2 regions of the Arthrobacter sp. KN11-1C genome follow, and region 2 is predicted to be linked to the other one. Evidence: riboswitches for the same ligand, from Rfam matches in the RefSeq annotation. Region 2 holds a riboswitch; the other holds the start of a gene.

Region 1 (8,445 bases), 1.3 Mb from region 2:
CATGAGGAAATCGCTACCAACGCCCTGCGCAGCTACTTTGTGGACTACTACCTGACACAGGCACTCGCGGGCGGATTCGCCCAGTACGTGTTCACGGTTCCGGAGCGCGAAGAGGTGGATGCGTTTGTCCGCGAAGGCCTCGAAGGAATGGGCGCCAAAGGCCACCTCGAGCTGTTCAACCGCACCGCCGCGGCATTCGACGCGCTGTCCGAAGACGACGCCGAGGCCTACCTGGACGGCGACCTTGACGAGTCCGAGGTGGCGCCGGAAGCCGTTGCCGAGCTCGAGGCCCTCGACGGCGAATTCGAATCCCTCCTCGAGACCGAAGACATCATCGAACTCAACGCAGCGTGGCTCCGCAGCCAGGACGGCGTGCTCTACCTGGACGAGGAGCAGCTCAAGGCCCTCATCGCCGAGCGCGTAGCCCTCATCCCGAACCTCGAAGAGCGCCAGGCCGAGGCAGCCGAAGCCGAGCTCGAGAACGCTCCCGAATTCGAGCTCATCATCCGCGAACTGTGCGACGTTGCCGGCTACCAGCTGGAGAAGATCACCATGGGCGATCCCAACTACGAGCACGACGGCGAGACTATCCTTGCCTGGCACTTCGCTACGGACCACGGCAACTACATCATGATCGAAGAGGACGACGAAGCTTTCATGATCCACCCCGAGACGAAGGAAATCATCGCCGCGGTGGAGTTCGAGGACGCTGACGAGTTCGAAGACGCCTAAAACGCCCGCTCACCTTTGGGGCCTTCAGGCCAAACGCTCGCTCACCTTTAAGGCCTTCAGGCCAAACGCTCGCTCAGATCTGCCGGCCGGTCCGGACAGATCTGAGCGAGCGTTTGTCTTTTGGGGTGCAAAAGTGAGCGAGCGTTTCAGTAGCCCATGCTGCTGCTGCTCGGGGTGGTGCTGCTGCTCGGGGTCACCATGGAGCCGGACGGGCTGACGAGCGACCAGACACCGCCCACGCCTTGGCCGTAGGTGTCGCCGGAGTCTTCGTCCTTGGAGTAGAAGTAGATGGGCATCCCGTTGACGGTGATTTGCATCTTGCCGTCTGCTGTGGGGATGGTGCCGATGGTTCCGCTCACCCCGTCAACTGCCGGCATGGCCGACGTCGTGGTCACGGGAGGCCAGAGGGTAGCGCAGCCGCCGGTGCAGGCACTCTTGCCGGAATCCTTGGCGTCCTTCGCGAAGATGTAGACGCTCTTGCCGTTCGCCGCAACCACTCGTTCGCCGAAGCTCGACGACGCCGTCTTCAGTTCCGCCGCGCCAGCAGAAGTGCTCGACGACGAGCCACCGGAGCTCGCCGAACTCGACGCCGCCGAACTCGACGCCGCGGGGCTTGAGGCGCTCGAGGACGTGGACGACGCGCCGGGGCTTCCTCCGCAGCCAGTGAGGGCGATGGCCAGAGCAAGGATCCCGAGCCCGGTGCCGAGTTGCTTCTTCATGGTTTGCTCCTTCGCTTCGACCGGCCGAGGACGTGCCGGAAGCTAACCCGTACGACGCCGCCGGGTGAAGAATGGTTCAGAGGGCTTGAACCTTTTTCGTAGCGGGCACGTCGTATCGCAGGAGAAGGGGAAGCCGAGCACCAAGGAGGCGCCGATGCCGCTCGACGAGGACGTGGTGGCCGCGATCTACCGCGACCACGGCACGGCGCTGCGCCGTTTCGTGCTGAGCTGCACGCCGGACGCGCACTTGGCTGAGGACGTGGTGCAGGAGACCATCCTCCGCGTGTGGCAGCACGCACCGCAGATCACCGGCAGCTTGCGCAGCTATTTGTTCCGGACTGCCCGCAATGTCATCATCGACAACTACCGCAAGGCCCAGCGGCGCCCGGCAGAGGCTGCCGAACGCGACATGGCGGATCCCGAGGAGGCCACCGAACGGGTGGACGAGCTCCTCAACCGGGTCCTCATGGAAGAGGCGCTCCTGCGGCTCAGCACCGAACACCGGGAGGTCCTGGTAGCACTACATTACGAACGTTTCACGGTGACCGAGGCCGCGCTGAGGCTCAACATCCCCAGCGGCACGGTGAAATCCCGGGCCTTCTACGCCGTCAGGGCGCTTCGCACGATTCTCGACGAAATGGGGGTGCAGCGGTGAACGAAACCGGACTTCACCAATTGCTGGGCGCCTACTTGCTCGGCGGACTCGAGCCTGCAGAGGCCCGGGTTTTCGAGGAGCATTTGGCAAGCTGCGCCGATTGCCGGCTCGAGTTGGGCGAGCTGGAAAGCCTCCCGGCCCTCCTCGACGCCGTCCCCGTGCCCGACGCCGTCGCGCTCGCCGCCGGGCGCCCCGCCGTCGAGCCTTCCGCCGTCGAGCCCGCCGCCGCGGCCACTGCCGACCCCCGCTCACTTATGGGGGGTCTTTCAGAAACGCTCCCGCAGCCGATTCTCCTGAAGATGGCAGCGCGGCGGCGGAAGTCCCGACGCCGGTGGACGGCCCTGGTGGGTGCCGTTGCCGCCGCCTGCCTTGGAGTGGGCATCCTGGCGGGGCCGGTGTTGAACCAGCCGCCCAAGCCGGACGCCAGCTATTCGGTGCAGACGGACAACGGCCTGCAACTCACGGTGGGGCTCGTCCGGAAGGCGTGGGGGACCGAGCTGCAGCTGGAAGGCCGCAGCATGCCGCCGCAAGGCACCATGTACCTGTGGGTCAAGGGCCGCGACGGCACGGAGGAAATGGCCTGCGGCTGGACTGCGACATCCAGCGGGCACATCAAGGTCACGGGCGCGACGCCGGTCCAGCTCGCCGGGATTTCGGGGGTGGAACTGCGTGACGACTCCCAGAAGACGGTCGCGGTGATTTCGGTCCCGGGGAGCTAGGGGTTTCCGGGACCTGTGGGGTTCACCGGGCTAAGTGGTTGCCGCCTCAGGATCGGCCAAATCGCTTCTCTCCCAGATGGGCATGTCCAGCCGGTTGAAACTGTAGAGATGGATTCCCGAGACACCATCCGGCTGCGCCATGAGCCCGGACACCAGGCTCTCCGGTGAGTATTTGTCCGGGCCCAGGAGTTTGCGGGCAAGAGTTCCCTTGTTGCTGAGGAACTTCAGCGACGTCCCGACGCCGATCTGGGTTGCCAGGGCCAGCAGTTTTGTCCGAGGAACCGCTCCGGCCACGCCGGCCCATACGGGAAGCTCGACGCCTTCCCGTCGCAGGAGCGCCGCATAGTCGAGGACCTTCGACGCGGAGAAGCACATCTGCGTGACAACGTGCGTGGCCAAGTGTTGTTTCGCCAACAAGGCGTCCAGCAAGTCGAGCCCGCTCACGGAAGGATGCCCCTCGGGATAACCGGCGATGCCCGCAGTGATGCTGCCGCCGGAGTACTCGGAGATATCCGCCAAGAGGGGAAGGCTCGATCGGTAGGGGCCCGCGCCAAGAGGTCCGTCGCCACCGATGGCGAAGACCTCACTGATCCCTGCAGCGTCGCAATCGCGGAGGATGCCGGAAAGCTGCCCCCGGCTCTCCAGCCCACGTGCCGAGAGGTGCGGAATCACGGTGTAGCCAAGGAGGCTGAGCTTGACGGAAGCCTCCATGGTCCGTGCGATGCCGTGATGGGGCAGGCAGGTCACGGTGAGCGTCGTGGAAAGCGGTACTGCTGCCTGGACTCTCTCAACGATTCCGTCTGAGGGAATGATTTCAATCCGGGTGGGAAACATGCTGGCTCCTTCCGGATCAGGCCGTCGCGTGGTGTGCGAGGAGGGTGCGGGCTTCCTGGCGGGTGGTGCCGGAGTCCTGGATGCCTTCGGCGATGTGGGCGAGGTGGGCGGGGATTTCGCGGCCTTTTTTGCGCATCGCGGTGGCCCAGAGCCGTCCGGCGCGGTAGGAGGAGCGGACCAGGGGGCCGGACATGACGCCGAGGAAGCCGATTTCCTCGGCTTCGGTGGCGAGGTCGACGAATTCCTGGGGTTTGACCCAGCGGTCCACGGGCAGGTGCCGTTCGGAGGGGCGCAGGTACTGGGTGATGGTGATCAGGTCACAGCCCGCGGCGTGCAGATCACGCAGGGCTTCGGAGATCTCCTCGCGGGTTTCGCCCATGCCCAGGATCAGGTTGGATTTGGTGACCATGCCGTGGGCCCGGCCCTGGGTGATGACGTCCAGGGAGCGGTCGTAGCGGAACGCGGGGCGGATGCGCTTGAAGATCCGGGGCACGGTTTCGACGTTGTGCGCGAAGACTTCAGGGGCTGAGTCGCAGATCGCGGCGATGTGTTCGGGTTTGCCGGAGAAGTCCGGGATGAGCAGTTCGACGCCGGTGCCGGGGTTCAGTTCGTGGATCTTGCGGACGGTTTCGGCGTAGAGCCAGACGCCTTCGTCTGCCAGGTCATCGCGGGCGACGCCGGTGACGGTGGCGTAGCGCAGGTTCATGGCCTGGACGGAGCGGGCGACCTTGGTGGGTTCGAACATGTCCACCGGGGAGGGTTTGCCGGTGTCGATCTGGCAGAAGTCGCAGCGGCGGGTGCATTCGGAGCCGCCGATCAGGAAGGTCGCTTCCTTGTCTTCCCAGCACTCGAAGATGTTCGGGCAGCCGGCTTCCTCGCAGACGGTGTGCAGGCCTTCTTTTTTCACGAGGTTCTTCAGGCCCACGAATTCCGGGCCCATCTGGACCTTGGCCTTGATCCACTCGGGCTTGCGTTCGACCGGGACGGCTTTGTTGCGCTGTTCAACGCGCAGCAGCTTACGGCCTTCAGGTGCCAGGGTCATGAGGAACTCCATAATTCAGGTGGCGCGCACGCGCCACGATGAGTCGGTTCCTCCCCGCTCTGTATTGGACCTGAGAGTTTCCGCGTCTGTGCCTCGTGGCTGGACGCTTGCACCGTCGGTGAGCCCGGTTGCCCGGGCTGCTTTCCAGAGTTGCCTTGCCGCGGCGGTACATGGGCCTGAGAGATTCCTGGGGAGGATTTGCTCCTACGGCGCCTGCTGAAAATGTACCGGCAGGACTCTCCCGCCGCAGATCATAAGCACGTGCCGCCTTCCGGTGACACGTCTCACATGGTATCCGGTGCCTGTACGGCACGCAAAGAACCTGTATCCAATCGTGAAGCTAGATCCTGCGATAACTAAGGTCGAAGATCATGCGCCCCGCCTCGTGGGCCTTGTTCTCGAAGCTGGTGCGGATGCGGCCATCGAAGCGTGGAGCCCATCCGCCCACGTGGTCCACTCCCTCGTTGGGGCCGGTGTGCTCGGTGCTGACCGGTGCCCGGCCTTCCTTGACGGGTGCCCCGCCCACCATGTATTCGACTCCGGACTCCCATACTTGGGTGAGGGGGCTGTCCGCGCCGGCCCGTTCGCGGTCGTGCAGGTTCTCAAACTCGGTGGAGCCGGCCAGGACCTCGCGGACGTGGACGGCGTAGTTGGACCAGTCGGTGGCGATCCGCCACAGGCCGCCCTTCTTGAGGGACCGCGCAGCGAGTTCGGCGAACGCGGGCTGGATGAGGCGGCGTTTGTGGTGCCGGGACTTGTGCCACGGGTCGGGGAAGAAGACCCAGAGCTCGCTCACCGAACCGGCAGGGAGCATGGAGGCGAGGACCTCGGGGGCGTTCGCCTCCACCACGCGGACGTTGCTGAGCCCGCGGCTGTTGATCTTGATCATCGTGTTGGCCAGGCCCGGGGTATAGACCTCCACCGCGAGGAAGTCCTTGTCCGGGTTCTCCTCCGCGGCGTGGCATACGGCGTCGCCAAGTCCCGAACCGATTTCGACGATCAGCGGCGCCTTGCGGCCAAACTCCGCTTCGGCGTCGAACACGTAGTCCGGATGCACGGAAGTGTTGGCAATGTGCCGCGGAACCTGGATGGCCCAGCGGTCCGAGTGCTCCTCCCACGCGGCCTGGCGTCGGCCCTGAAGCCGCGTCCCCCGGCGCACGAAACTGACTGGACGGCCGCCATAGGTGCCGAAGGAGGCCTGGCTGCCAGGGGTCACGGGGCGCGAAGACTGCGGTGTTTCAGGGGAATCTGGGGTTTCACTCATCCCCTCCAGAATACCGTTGCGGAGCCAAACGCCCGCGGCGGAACCTGCATACGCTCCCGTCATGAGCCGCCCCGGTATGAGCGTGACTGCCAGAATGGGTTGGTGACCTCCGCTTCAAGCGCCCCCAAGAACACCACGCCGCACTCCGGCGCCCCCGAGATCCTCGTCGACGCCGAGATCGACGAGCTTCCCGCCGCCGGGCCCACCCAGGTCCGGACGCGCGGCGGACTGGTCTTCCTCGGGATCTGCCTGGTCCTCATCGGCCTGAACCTGCGGACGGTCTTCTCGAGCTTTTCGGCTGTCCTTCCGGAAGTCACCGCCGACGCCGGACTGCCGGGCTGGGCGGTGGTTGTCCTCACCACGGTGCCGGTGACCTTGCTGGGAGTCTTCGCGCCGCTCGCGCCGGTCCTGGCCCGCCGCTTCGGTGCCGAGAGGGTGTTGCTCGGCGCGATGGCCGTGCTGACGGCGGGACTGCTGATCCGTTCCGTGGACCTCGCCGGCGCGGGGCATTTGCCGGCCCTCCTTGCCGGAACCGCGGCGTGCGGCGCCGCGATCGCGCTCTGCAACGTGCTGCTTCCCGGCGTGGTCAAGCGCGACTTCCCGCACCGCCTGGGACTCATGGGCGGTCTCTACACGACGGCGATTTGCGCGTCTGCCGCGCTTGGCGCCGGTTTCACGTATCCCGTCTTCACGGCGGCCGGGAACTGGACCTCGGCGCTGTGGTTCTGGGCGCTGCCCGCCGCCGTCGTACTTTTGCTCTTCCTGCCGCTCGCGATCCGCCAGCATCCCGTCCGCCACAACGCCGGCAATGGCGGTGCGAACGTCTGGCGTTCCGCCGTTGCCTGGCAGGTCACCATCTTCATGGTGTTGCAGGCGATGATGTCCTTCAGTGTGTTCGCCTGGTTGGCGCCGATTCTGCGTGACCGCGGGATCGACGGCGGGACGGCCGGCTTGATTGTGTCCGTATCGATTGTGCTGCAGATGCTTGGTTCGTTCGTTGCTCCGGGGCTTGCGGCTCGCCTCAAGGATCAGCGCTTCATCAACACCGTGGTGGCGCTCATGACCGGTGGTGGCTTCGCCTTGAGCATCTTCGGACCCACGAACTTGATTTGGGTGTGGACCGGACTGTTGGGCCTGGGCCAGGGGAGCCTCACGGCCGTGGCGTTGACCATGATCATGCTGCGGACCCGCGATTCGCACACCGCGGCGCACCTTTCCGGCATGATGCAGGGCGTCGGCTATGGCTTGGGCTCCACGGGAACCCTGATGGTCGGCCAGTTGCACCAAGCGACCGGCGGCTTCGCGGCTGCCGGCATCCTGTTCCTCGTGGTGGGTTCCCTCGCGGCCTTCTTTGGCTTCCGCGCGGGCCGGAACCGCTACGTCGGCTAACCCAACTAGCTCGCAGCTAATGTCGTTATGAGGCCTCTAAACGACAACAACTGCGAGCTAGTTGGGTTCAAGCGCGGGGGGCTAGTGCGTCAGGTCCTTGCCCTTGGTTTCCGGGATCATGAAGGCGAACGCGATTCCGATGGCCAGCAAGATCACGGCGTAGACGTTGAACATGTTGGCCTGGCCGATGCTGCCGAGCCACGTCTGCAGGTACGGGGCCGTGCCGCCGAAGACCGCAACGCAAATGGAATACGGGACACCGACGCCCACGGTGCGGATCTTGGTCGGGAACAGTTCGGCGTATACAGCCGGGACGATCGAGGCGCTGCCGGCAATGAAGAACAACATGACGGACATCGAAACAGCCAGCTGCCACGGGGAGTCCTTGAGGAGCCAAGTCATCGGGAAGTGCAGCAACGCCGCACCGGCGGAACTCACGATCAGCACGGGCTTGCGGCCGATGCGGTCGGACAGCTTGCCCCAGAACGGCAGCGACGCGATGAACGCGATGTTGCCGATGACCCCGGCCCACAAGGCTGCGCCGCGATCCATCTTGAGTGAGCTGGCAGCATAGCTCGGAGCCACGACACCCCAGATGTAGTAGACAACAGTGAGGCCGACGGTCAGCCCGATCACCTGCAAGGCCTGCTTGCGGTACTTGACGATCTGCGGCCACATGGGCTCGCGCTTTTCTTTCGGCACCTCGGCCTCGAACGCCTCGGTCTCCTTCATCTTGGCCCGCATGACCAAGGCGTAGATGCCCAGGGCGCCGCCCACCAGGAACGGCACACGCCAGCCCCAGGCGTTCATGTCGGCCTTGCTCAGGACACCGGTCAAGATGGCGCCCAGCAGAGTTCCGGCGAGGATGCCGGCGGTGCCGGAGGTGTAGATGAGCGTTGCCCAGAAGCCCCGCCTTTCCTTGGGGGCCATTTCGGACAAGTACGTTTGCGACGACGGCAGCTCGCCACCATGGGCGAGGCCCTGGATGAGGCGGGCCACCAGGAGCATCACGGATGCAAATGCCCCGACAGCCTGGAATGTCGGGGCGATGCCGATCAGCAGGCTGCCGACAGCCGCGAGGCCGACGGCGA
Region 2 (8,445 bases):
TTGCCACGGCGGAGATGCCGACGGACACAAGGTTGCCGGCTTCGCGGGCAACCCACTCGTGCTCGTCGGAGTACTGGAGTTCAGGTGCAACTTTTGCCATGTTTTTTCCTTTGCGTTGGTCTAAGAAAACAGTTGTGGTCAGGTTACGCGGCGGGGGCCACCATCCTCGGCGTGCTGCTCCTTCGTCGCTTTGACGCACGCTGCCGGATGCCGCTCCCCCACCGCTAGAGGCTTGTTCAGTTTTCGGGGCCAGCGGTTCCGGAAAAGAACGCTGGCCCTTCGGGATTCAGTTATGGGCCCGTGGTTCCCGTGGGCCGAGCTGCGGGAGGTAGCTCATCTTCCAAAAACCTAGGGCCATCGAACGCGACCGGTGCAAGGTTCGCAACAGAAGCACCAAGGGTGAGCCGAGGTCCATACGGTCCGCCCCTTCTGTTCGATGACCACCCATCAGTTCGATAACCAAAGGTGACGAGGACGGCCCCATCGGGACCGGCATCCGGCAGCATGCGTCTAAGGGAGCGACACGTCCGCTCAGCGGGCGTCTTCGCGACCGAGCATGCAGAGGATGTCGGACCCGACGGGCAAAACGCAACCACGGTCACGCACCAATCGGAACCGTACGGGGGCCTACTTAACCCGCTTATAGAACGGCAAGGCGACAACTTCGAAGGGCTCGGCCTTTCCGCGCAAGTCTACGTCCAGAGCCGTGCCCAATTCGGCGTGTTCGACGTCGACATAGGCCAACGCTACGGGGTAGCCGAGGGTGGGGCTGGGCTGGCCGGAGGTGACTTCGCCGACCACGACGCCGTCCTTGAGGACCGGGTAGTGGCTGCGGCCGGCGCGGCGGCCCAGGCCCTTGAGGCCGACCAGCTTGCGGCCGCTGGTGGAACCGGCGCCCTCAGCCTTCAGGGCTTCCAGGGCAGCACGGCCCACGAAGTCGCTTTCCTTGGCGAGCGAGACAACGGGGCCCAGGCCTGCCGAGAAGGGGTTGCCTTCGCGGGAGAGCTCGTTGCCGTAGAGCGGCATGCCGGCTTCGAGACGCAGGGAGTCACGCGACGCCAGGCCGGCCGGGATCAGCTCGCCGTCCTCGGCAACTTCCGCGATTGCTTGCCAGAGGGCGGCAGCGGCGTCGTTGTCCACGAAGATTTCGAAGCCGTCCTCGCCCGTGTAGCCGGTGCGGGCGAGCAGCAGTTCCGTCGTGGTCCCGGCGAAGCTGAAGGGCACGTCAACCGCGGCGTAGTACTTGAGCCCGGTGACGAGGGAGTGCTGTTCGGCCGGGACAAGGCGGAGGAGGATTTCTTCCGCTTTGGGGCCCTGGACGGCGATCAGGGAGGTTGCCGCGGAGGCGTCCTCGACGACGACGTCAAAGTTGGCGGCCCGCTGCGCCAGTGCCTCGGCCACAACCTTGGCGTTGCCGGCGTTCGGAACCACCAGGAAGGTGGAATCGCCGCGACGGTAGGTGATGAGGTCGTCGATGATTCCGCCGTCTTCCTGGCAGATCAGCGAGTACTTGGCCTTGCCGACCGACATGGCGGAGATCTTGCCCACCAAGGCGTAGTCCAGGAAAGCGGCGGCTTCCGGGCCGGTGACCCAGACTTCGCCCATGTGGGAAAGATCGAACAGGCCTGCGGACTGACGGACGGCGTGGTGTTCGGCCAGTTCGGAGGAGTACTTCAGGGGCATCTGCCAGCCACCGAAGTCGGTGAAGGAAGCGCCGAGCTTCTTGTGCTCTTCGTAGAGCGCAGTGTAGTTCTCAGTCATTGCGTCAGTCCTTAGTTCTCGAAGGCTTCGATCGGAGGGCAGGAGCAGACCAGGTTGCGGTCGCCTGCGGCGCCGTCGATGCGGCCTACGGGCGGGAAGTACTTGTCCTGCTTGAGGTGGTGGACCGGGAAGACGGCCTGTTCGCGGGAGTACTCACGGTTCCAGTCGGAGGAGACGACGGCGGCCGCGGTGTGCGGTGAGTGACGCAGCGGGCTGTTCTCCACCGTGAAGTCGCCGTGGGCAACCTGGTCGATTTCCTTGCGGATGGTGATCATGGCTTCGATGAAGCGGTCGATCTCCCCGAGGTCCTCGGATTCGGTGGGCTCCACCATCAGGGTGCCCGCTACCGGGAACGCCAGGGTGGGTGCGTGGAAACCGTAGTCGATGAGGCGCTTAGCCACGTCCTCGGCGGTGACGCCGGTCTTGGCCGTCAGTTCGCGCAGGTCCAGGATGCACTCGTGGGCCACGAGTCCGCCTTCGCCGGTGTAGAGAACGGGGAAGTACTCGTTGAGGCGGGAGGCGATGTAGTTCGCGGCAAGCAGAGCGGACTTCGTGGCCTCGGTGAGGCCTTCGCCGCCCATGAGCTTCACGTAGGCCCAGGAAATCGGCAGGACTCCGGCCGAACCGAAGCGCGAAGCCGAGATGGGCACGTCGCTGCCTTCGGTCCAGGCCGCGGCATTGCCGGGCATGAACGGGGCCAGGTGCGCCTTGGCCGCGACCGGGCCGACGCCCGGTCCACCGCCGCCGTGCGGGATGCAGAAGGTCTTGTGCAGGTTCAGGTGCGAGACGTCGCCGCCGAACTTGCCCGGCTGGGCCAGGCCGACCAGGGCGTTCAGGTTGGCGCCGTCGATGTACACCTGGCCGCCGGCTGCGTGCACGGAGTCGCAGACCTCGCGCACGTCGGCGTCGTACACGCCGTGCGTGGACGGGTAGGTGATCATGATGGCCGAGAGGACGTCCTTGTTGGCGTCGATCTTGGCCTGCAGGTCCGCGTGGTCGATGGTGCCATCGGCGGCCGTGGCCACGACGACAACCTTCATGCCGGCCAGCACTGCCGAGGCGGCGTTGGTGCCGTGGGCGGACGCCGGGATGAGGCAGACGTTGCGCTGCAGGTCACCGCGGGAGTGGTGGTAGCCGCGGATGGCCAGCAGGCCCGCGAGCTCGCCCTGGGAACCGGCGTTGGGCTGGATGGAGACCTGGTCATAACCGGTGATCTCGGTCAGCTGGGATTCCAGGTCCGTGATGAGTTCACGCCAGCCCTCGGTCTGGGAATCCGGTGCGAACGGGTGGATCGAAGCGAATTCCGGCCAGGAGATGGCTTCCATCTCGGCGGTGGCGTTCAGCTTCATGGTGCACGAACCCAGCGGGATCATGGTGCGGTCCAGCGCCAGGTCGCGGTCCGACAGCTTGCGGATGTAGCGCAACAGCTGGGTCTCGGAACGGTGGGTGTTGAACACGGGGTGCTGCAGGTAGTCCGAAGAACGCTCGACGGCGACCTCCAGGGCGAAGCCCTCACCGTCACCCGACACCGTGGCACCGAAGGCGGCGACGACGTCGGCGACGACGGCCGCCGTCGTGGTCTCGTCAACAGAAATGCCCACAGTGTCGGCGTCGATGCCGCGCAGGTTGATGCCCTTGGCCTCGGCAGCAGCAACGATCCCGGCAGCCTTGCCCGGGACGCGGACGGTGATGGTGTCGAAGAAGCTGCCGTGCAGGACCTCAAGGCCCGCGGCCTTCAGGGATGCTGCCAGGGTGCGGGCGTGGTTGTGGGCGGTCTCGGCGATCGCCTTCAGGCCCTCGGGGCCGTGGTAGACGGCGTACATCGAGGAGACGATGGCCAGCAGTGCCTGCGCGGTGCAGATGTTGGACGTGGCCTTCTCGCGGCGGATGTGCTGTTCGCGGGTCTGGAGCGCGAGACGGTAGGCGGGAGTGCCGGCGTCGTCCTTGGAAACGCCCACCAAGCGGCCCGGCATCGAGCGCTCGAGGCCCTTCTGGACGGCCATGTACGCGGCGTGCGGGCCGCCGAAGAACAGCGGCACGCCGAAGCGCTGGGTGGAGCCGACGGCGATGTCGGCACCCTGCTCGCCCGGAGGCGTGATCAGGGTGAGGGCGAGGAGGTCGGCGGCGACGGTGACGAGGGCACCGCGTTCCTTGGCGGCGGCGATCACGGCGGAGTGGTCGAACACCCGGCCGGAAACGCCCGGCTGCTGCAGCACGATGCCGTTGATGTCGCCGTCGGGCAGGCCCTGGGACAGGTCGGCGATCTCCACCTCGAAGCCCAGCGCCTCGGCGCGGCCCTTCACGATCGCGATCGTCTGCGGGAGGCAGTCGGCGTCGAGCACGGTCTTGCCGTCGTGGGCCGTCTTGTTCTTGTTGGCGCGGCGCATCATGAGGACGGCTTCGGCGACTGCCGTGGCTTCGTCCAGCAGGGAGGCGTTGGCGATGGGCAGGCCCACGAGGTCCTGGACCATGGTCTGGAAGTTCAGCAGCGCCTCGAGGCGGCCCTGGGAAATTTCGGGCTGGTACGGGGTGTAGGCCGTGTACCAGGCCGGGGATTCGAGGATGTTGCGGCGGATCACCGGCGGAGTGACGGTGTCGTAGTAGCCCTGGCCGATCATCTGCACGGCCGTCTTGTTCTTGGAAGCCAGCTTGCGGAGTTCAGCAAGGACTTCCACCTCGCTGAGGGCGTTCTGGAGCGTCAGTGCGACGTCCTGGCGGATGTCATTGGGAACCGCGGTGTCTACGAGCGAATCGACACTGTCGTAGCCAACAGACTTGAGCATGATGTCAATGTCGGCCTGGCGGCGGGCGCCGATATGCCGGTCAACGAACGTGGTGGAGGTTGAACTAACCGTCACGAAGGAACTCCATTTATAAGGCGGCGTGGGTACGCCACAGCTAATCGGATTCCTCCCCGCTCTGTATTGGACCTGAGAGTTTCCGCGAAACGTGCGTATGGCACTGTCCGCTTGCACCGTCGGTGAGCGCGCGTCAGCGTGCTGCTTTCCAGAGTTGCCTTGCCGCGGCGGTGCGTGGGCCTGAGAGATTCCTGGGGAGGATTTGCTCCTACGGCGCCTGCATCACATGCCTGCAGGACTCTCCCGCCGCAGATCAAAGGCGTATTCAATTGTGTGAATCGACAGTGGTTGCCGGTGACGGCTGCCACAACTACCAATTGTCCTATGGACTGCCCGCGTCCGCAAATAGGGTCAGCGAGCCGCCCGGCTTTCCCAACTAGCTCGCACTAGATGTCGTTTTGGAGCGTCTAAACGACAACAACTGCGGGGCCCACGCCGCCAGGGTTCCCTGGCCGAGCTTGCGAGGCGAGGGTGGCGGTGGGGATAGTTGGGTCGGGACTCAGCTGCGGAGGCGTTCGACGGCGGCCAGCAGCGCACCGACGTCGGCGCCCCTCGCGCTGGCCTTGACTTCCGTATCACCGGCGCCGCCTTCGAGCATTGCGTTGAAGTAGAGTCCATCGCCCATGTACCGGACGGCCTTGGCCATTTCCGGCCCGACTTCCTCGGCGAGCACATCGAGCCATTGTTGCTGGATTCCCGCGAAGCGCCTGCGGGTTTCTTCGTGGGCTACTTCCGCGAGACGCGTGGCTGCCACAAACACGCGGTCCAAGGGCGTGTCGGCCCACAGCGAGGACTTGATGAAGAACGCGGCAGCACCTTCCGGGGCCGCCTTCATTGCCTCGATGTCCAGCGCGGCCAGCCCGTCCATGCGCTCGAGCAAGGAGCTGATCATGGCTTCCTTGTTGGGGAAATGGTAGAGCAAGCCGCCCTTCGAGACGCCGGCGCGCTTGGCGACGGCGTCCAGGGTGGCAGCCCGCTCCCCCACCTCGATCAGCAGGGCTTCAAAGGCATCCAGGACAGCGTCCCGGGCAATAGGTTTTCGCGGCATGGTGTCCATCATCCCTTAGTTCGACGCGGCCGTTCGATGAGTCAAATTGAAACTATACCGTCCAGACGGTACAGTTATGTTCATGTTCAACCCGTCCACAACCCAGCACCCCCGTACCCCTTCGATCCAAACCGCCCCGTGGCGCGATTGGGCTGCCTTGGCACTCCTGATGTTCCCGGTGCTGCTGGTGGCTGTGGACAATACGGCGCTGACGTTTGCCCTGCCGGAAATCGCCCGGTCGCTGGAAGTCGGGGGCGTGCAGCTGCTGTGGGTCGTGGACGCCTATCCACTGGTGCTCGCGGCACTGTTGGTGTCCATGGGAAACCTGGGTGACCGGATCGGTCGCCGCCGCTTGCTGTTGATCGGCAGCACGGGCTTCGCGGCCGTTTCCGCGGCCACTGCCTTCGCCCCATCGGCTGAATGGCTCATTGCCGGACGCGCCAGCATGGGCATCTTCGGAGCCATGCTCATGCCGTCCACGCTGTCGTTGATCCGCAACATCTTCCCGGAACCGAACCGCCGCCGGCTCGCGGTTGCCGTGTGGGCCGCGGGGTTCTCCGGCGGCGCCGCGCTCGGGCCGATCTTTGGCGGCTGGCTCGTGGAGCACTTCTGGTGGGGAGCCGTGTTCCTGGTCGCCGTGCCGCTGCTGCTGCCCCTGCTCGCCTTCGGTCCGTCGCTGATCCCCGAGTCCAAGGACCGCAACCCGGGCAAGCCGGACGTTCCCAGCGTGGTGCTGTCCATCCTGGCCATGGCCCCCGTGGTTTACGGCATCAAGGAGGCCGCCGTGCACGGGTTCGGTCCGGCTCCCGCGGCCTTCATGGCGTTCGGCCTGGCCATGGGAATTGTCTTCGTCCGGAGGCAGGGCTCGCTGGCATCGCCCATGTTGGACGTTCAGCTTTTCCGGAACAAAGTCTTCAGCACGGCGATCACGGCCAACGTCCTGTCCCTGTTCTCCATGACGGGATTCATCTACTTCTTTGCCCAGCACTTGCAGCTGGTGGAGGGCCAGTCCCCCATGCAGGCCGGGATCGCGATGGTTCCCGCCCTGCTTGCCACGATTGTGGCAGGCCTGGTGGTGGTCCCGTTGGTCAAGCGGATCCGCCCTGGCCTGGTGGTGGCATCGGGGCTGGCGCTGAGCGCGGTGGGATACCTCGTGGCGGCCATGGGAAACCACAGCCAGGGGCCGGGGTACCTTTTGACGGCGCTCCTGCTGCTGGCCATCGGGGTTGGCTCGGCGGAGACCATCTCCAACGACCTGATCCTTGGCGCGGTTCCTGCCGACAAGGCGGGCGCGGCATCGGCGATCTCGGAAACCGGCTACGAACTCGGATCACTGCTGGGCACAGCCGTGCTCGGCTCCATCCTGACGGCGTCCTACCAACACCATTTGCTGCTTCCGGTCGAACTGTCGGCCCACGCGGCAGAACGCTCGCGGGAGACACTCGCCGGAGCCATGGACACCGCGTCGGCCCTCCCCCAGCCATTGGGCGACGCCCTGAGCACCGCTGCGCGTGCCGCCTTTGAATCGGGCGTCCACATCACGGCAGCGATCGGGCTGGTACTGATGGCGGGAGCGGCAGTCCTTGCCGCCGTCGTGCTCCGCCGCGTGCCGACCGCCAAGTAGGCGGGGTCTAGACTGCCTGGTTCAAGGCGGCATCCGGGGAGCTGAAGCTGCGGGTGATTCCGCCCAGGGTGGCGGTGGCGAGGGTCGAGAGGTAGTCGTGCCGGCGTCGGGCGGTTATCCGCGACTGGGGCTCGAAGGACTGTTCGGGGTCGTCGGCGTAATGCGCGGACAGCCCGTCGCGCATGAGCCGGATGCCCTCGGCACGCTGCTGCGAGACCGCCGCGTGCGTGGACCCGAGTTCCTCGGCGAGTTCCTTCACGGTCCGGCCTCCGAAGTAGATCTCCTCGACGACGTACCGCATCTTCTCCGGCAACGCCTCGACGGCGGCCCGAAGGTACTTCAGGCGCTCATCGGCCAGGACCGAGTGCTCCGGGGAGATGGTCTCCGCCGCGACCGTGTCCACCACGACGTCATCCAGCGGCGACAGCGTCCGCGCGGCATCGGCCAGGGCGGCCTCCACCACGCTGCGCTCAACCCCCAGGGCCGAAGCGGTCTCGGCCACCGACGGAGTGCGGCCAAGCACACCGGAGAGCGTTTCCTGGACCGACATGGTTTCCTTGATGCGTTTGCGCGCCGAGCGCGTGGCCCAGTCGCTGGCCCGCATCTCGTCCGCGAAAGCCCCGACGATCCTTCGGCGCGCAAACGCGCCGAAAGGGACTCCGAGGTCCGGATCGAAAGAATCGGCAGACGTAATCAACGCCACCGACCCCACCGACGCGAAATCGTCGCGCGACAAATGAGAAGCCCTCGCGCAGAGCTCCGACACCAAATAGCCAACGAGCGGTAAGTGCTGCAGCACCAGCTCGTTGCGTTCTTCGCGATTCAAAATTAGTCCCCCCATGAGACCTGTTTATTGAGTTGCCAAGCCTGATTCCAGGGGCTTCATGGGCGAGCTGCTGAGACGATGCAGCGTGCCGAAGATTACACGGAACAGACATGTATTCAGTGAACATACCATCTGAAAAATAACAATGCGTGTACGCTCATGAAAAAGATACAAAAGAGGCCGCGGAACCATGTTTCGTAGACCAAACCGGGGAATGGGGAACCGTGGGGGCGGATGAGCTTTCGGCGACGCTGTGGCGTGAGCGGAGACAGCTGGAACTGCTGTTGTACCGGCTCGAAACGCAGTTGCTGCACGTCCGGGCAGGCAA

Evidence for each region. A riboswitch is a leader RNA that binds a small molecule or an ion and turns the genes downstream of it on or off. The one in region 2 is predicted to bind glycine.
Region 1: it holds a riboswitch for glycine, as region 2 does, so the genes downstream of both, lipA (lipoyl synthase) here and gcvP (aminomethyl-transferring glycine dehydrogenase) in region 2, are expected to answer to the same signal.

Annotation. Positions count from the first base shown of each region.
Region 1 covers NZ_CP197467.1:400,938-409,382, forward strand. Annotated here, with positions in the region: gene ACSBOX_RS01950 (DMP19 family protein) at 1-732, shown strand, start outside; gene ACSBOX_RS01955 (COG4315 family predicted lipoprotein) at 879-1,451, opposite strand; gene ACSBOX_RS01960 (sigma-70 family RNA polymerase sigma factor) at 1,606-2,106, shown strand; gene ACSBOX_RS01965 (anti-sigma factor family protein) at 2,103-2,825, shown strand; gene ACSBOX_RS01970 (methylenetetrahydrofolate reductase) at 2,856-3,659, opposite strand; gene lipA (lipoyl synthase) at 3,676-4,701, opposite strand; glycine riboswitch at 4,751-4,854, opposite strand; glycine riboswitch at 4,856-4,955, opposite strand; gene trmB (tRNA (guanosine(46)-N7)-methyltransferase TrmB) at 5,042-5,965, opposite strand; gene ACSBOX_RS01985 (MFS transporter) at 6,068-7,354, shown strand; gene ACSBOX_RS01990 (MFS transporter) at 7,436-8,445, opposite strand, start outside.
Region 2 covers NZ_CP197467.1:3,626,965-3,635,409, forward strand. Annotated here, with positions in the region: gene gcvH (glycine cleavage system protein GcvH) at 1-100, opposite strand, end outside; gene gcvT (glycine cleavage system aminomethyltransferase GcvT) at 628-1,761, opposite strand; gene gcvP (aminomethyl-transferring glycine dehydrogenase) at 1,773-4,619, opposite strand; glycine riboswitch at 4,671-4,776, opposite strand; glycine riboswitch at 4,778-4,875, opposite strand; gene ACSBOX_RS16910 (TetR/AcrR family transcriptional regulator) at 5,119-5,667, opposite strand; gene ACSBOX_RS16915 (MFS transporter) at 5,750-7,291, shown strand; gene ACSBOX_RS16920 (sigma-70 family RNA polymerase sigma factor) at 7,299-8,132, opposite strand; gene ACSBOX_RS16925 (hypothetical protein) at 8,342-8,445, shown strand, end outside.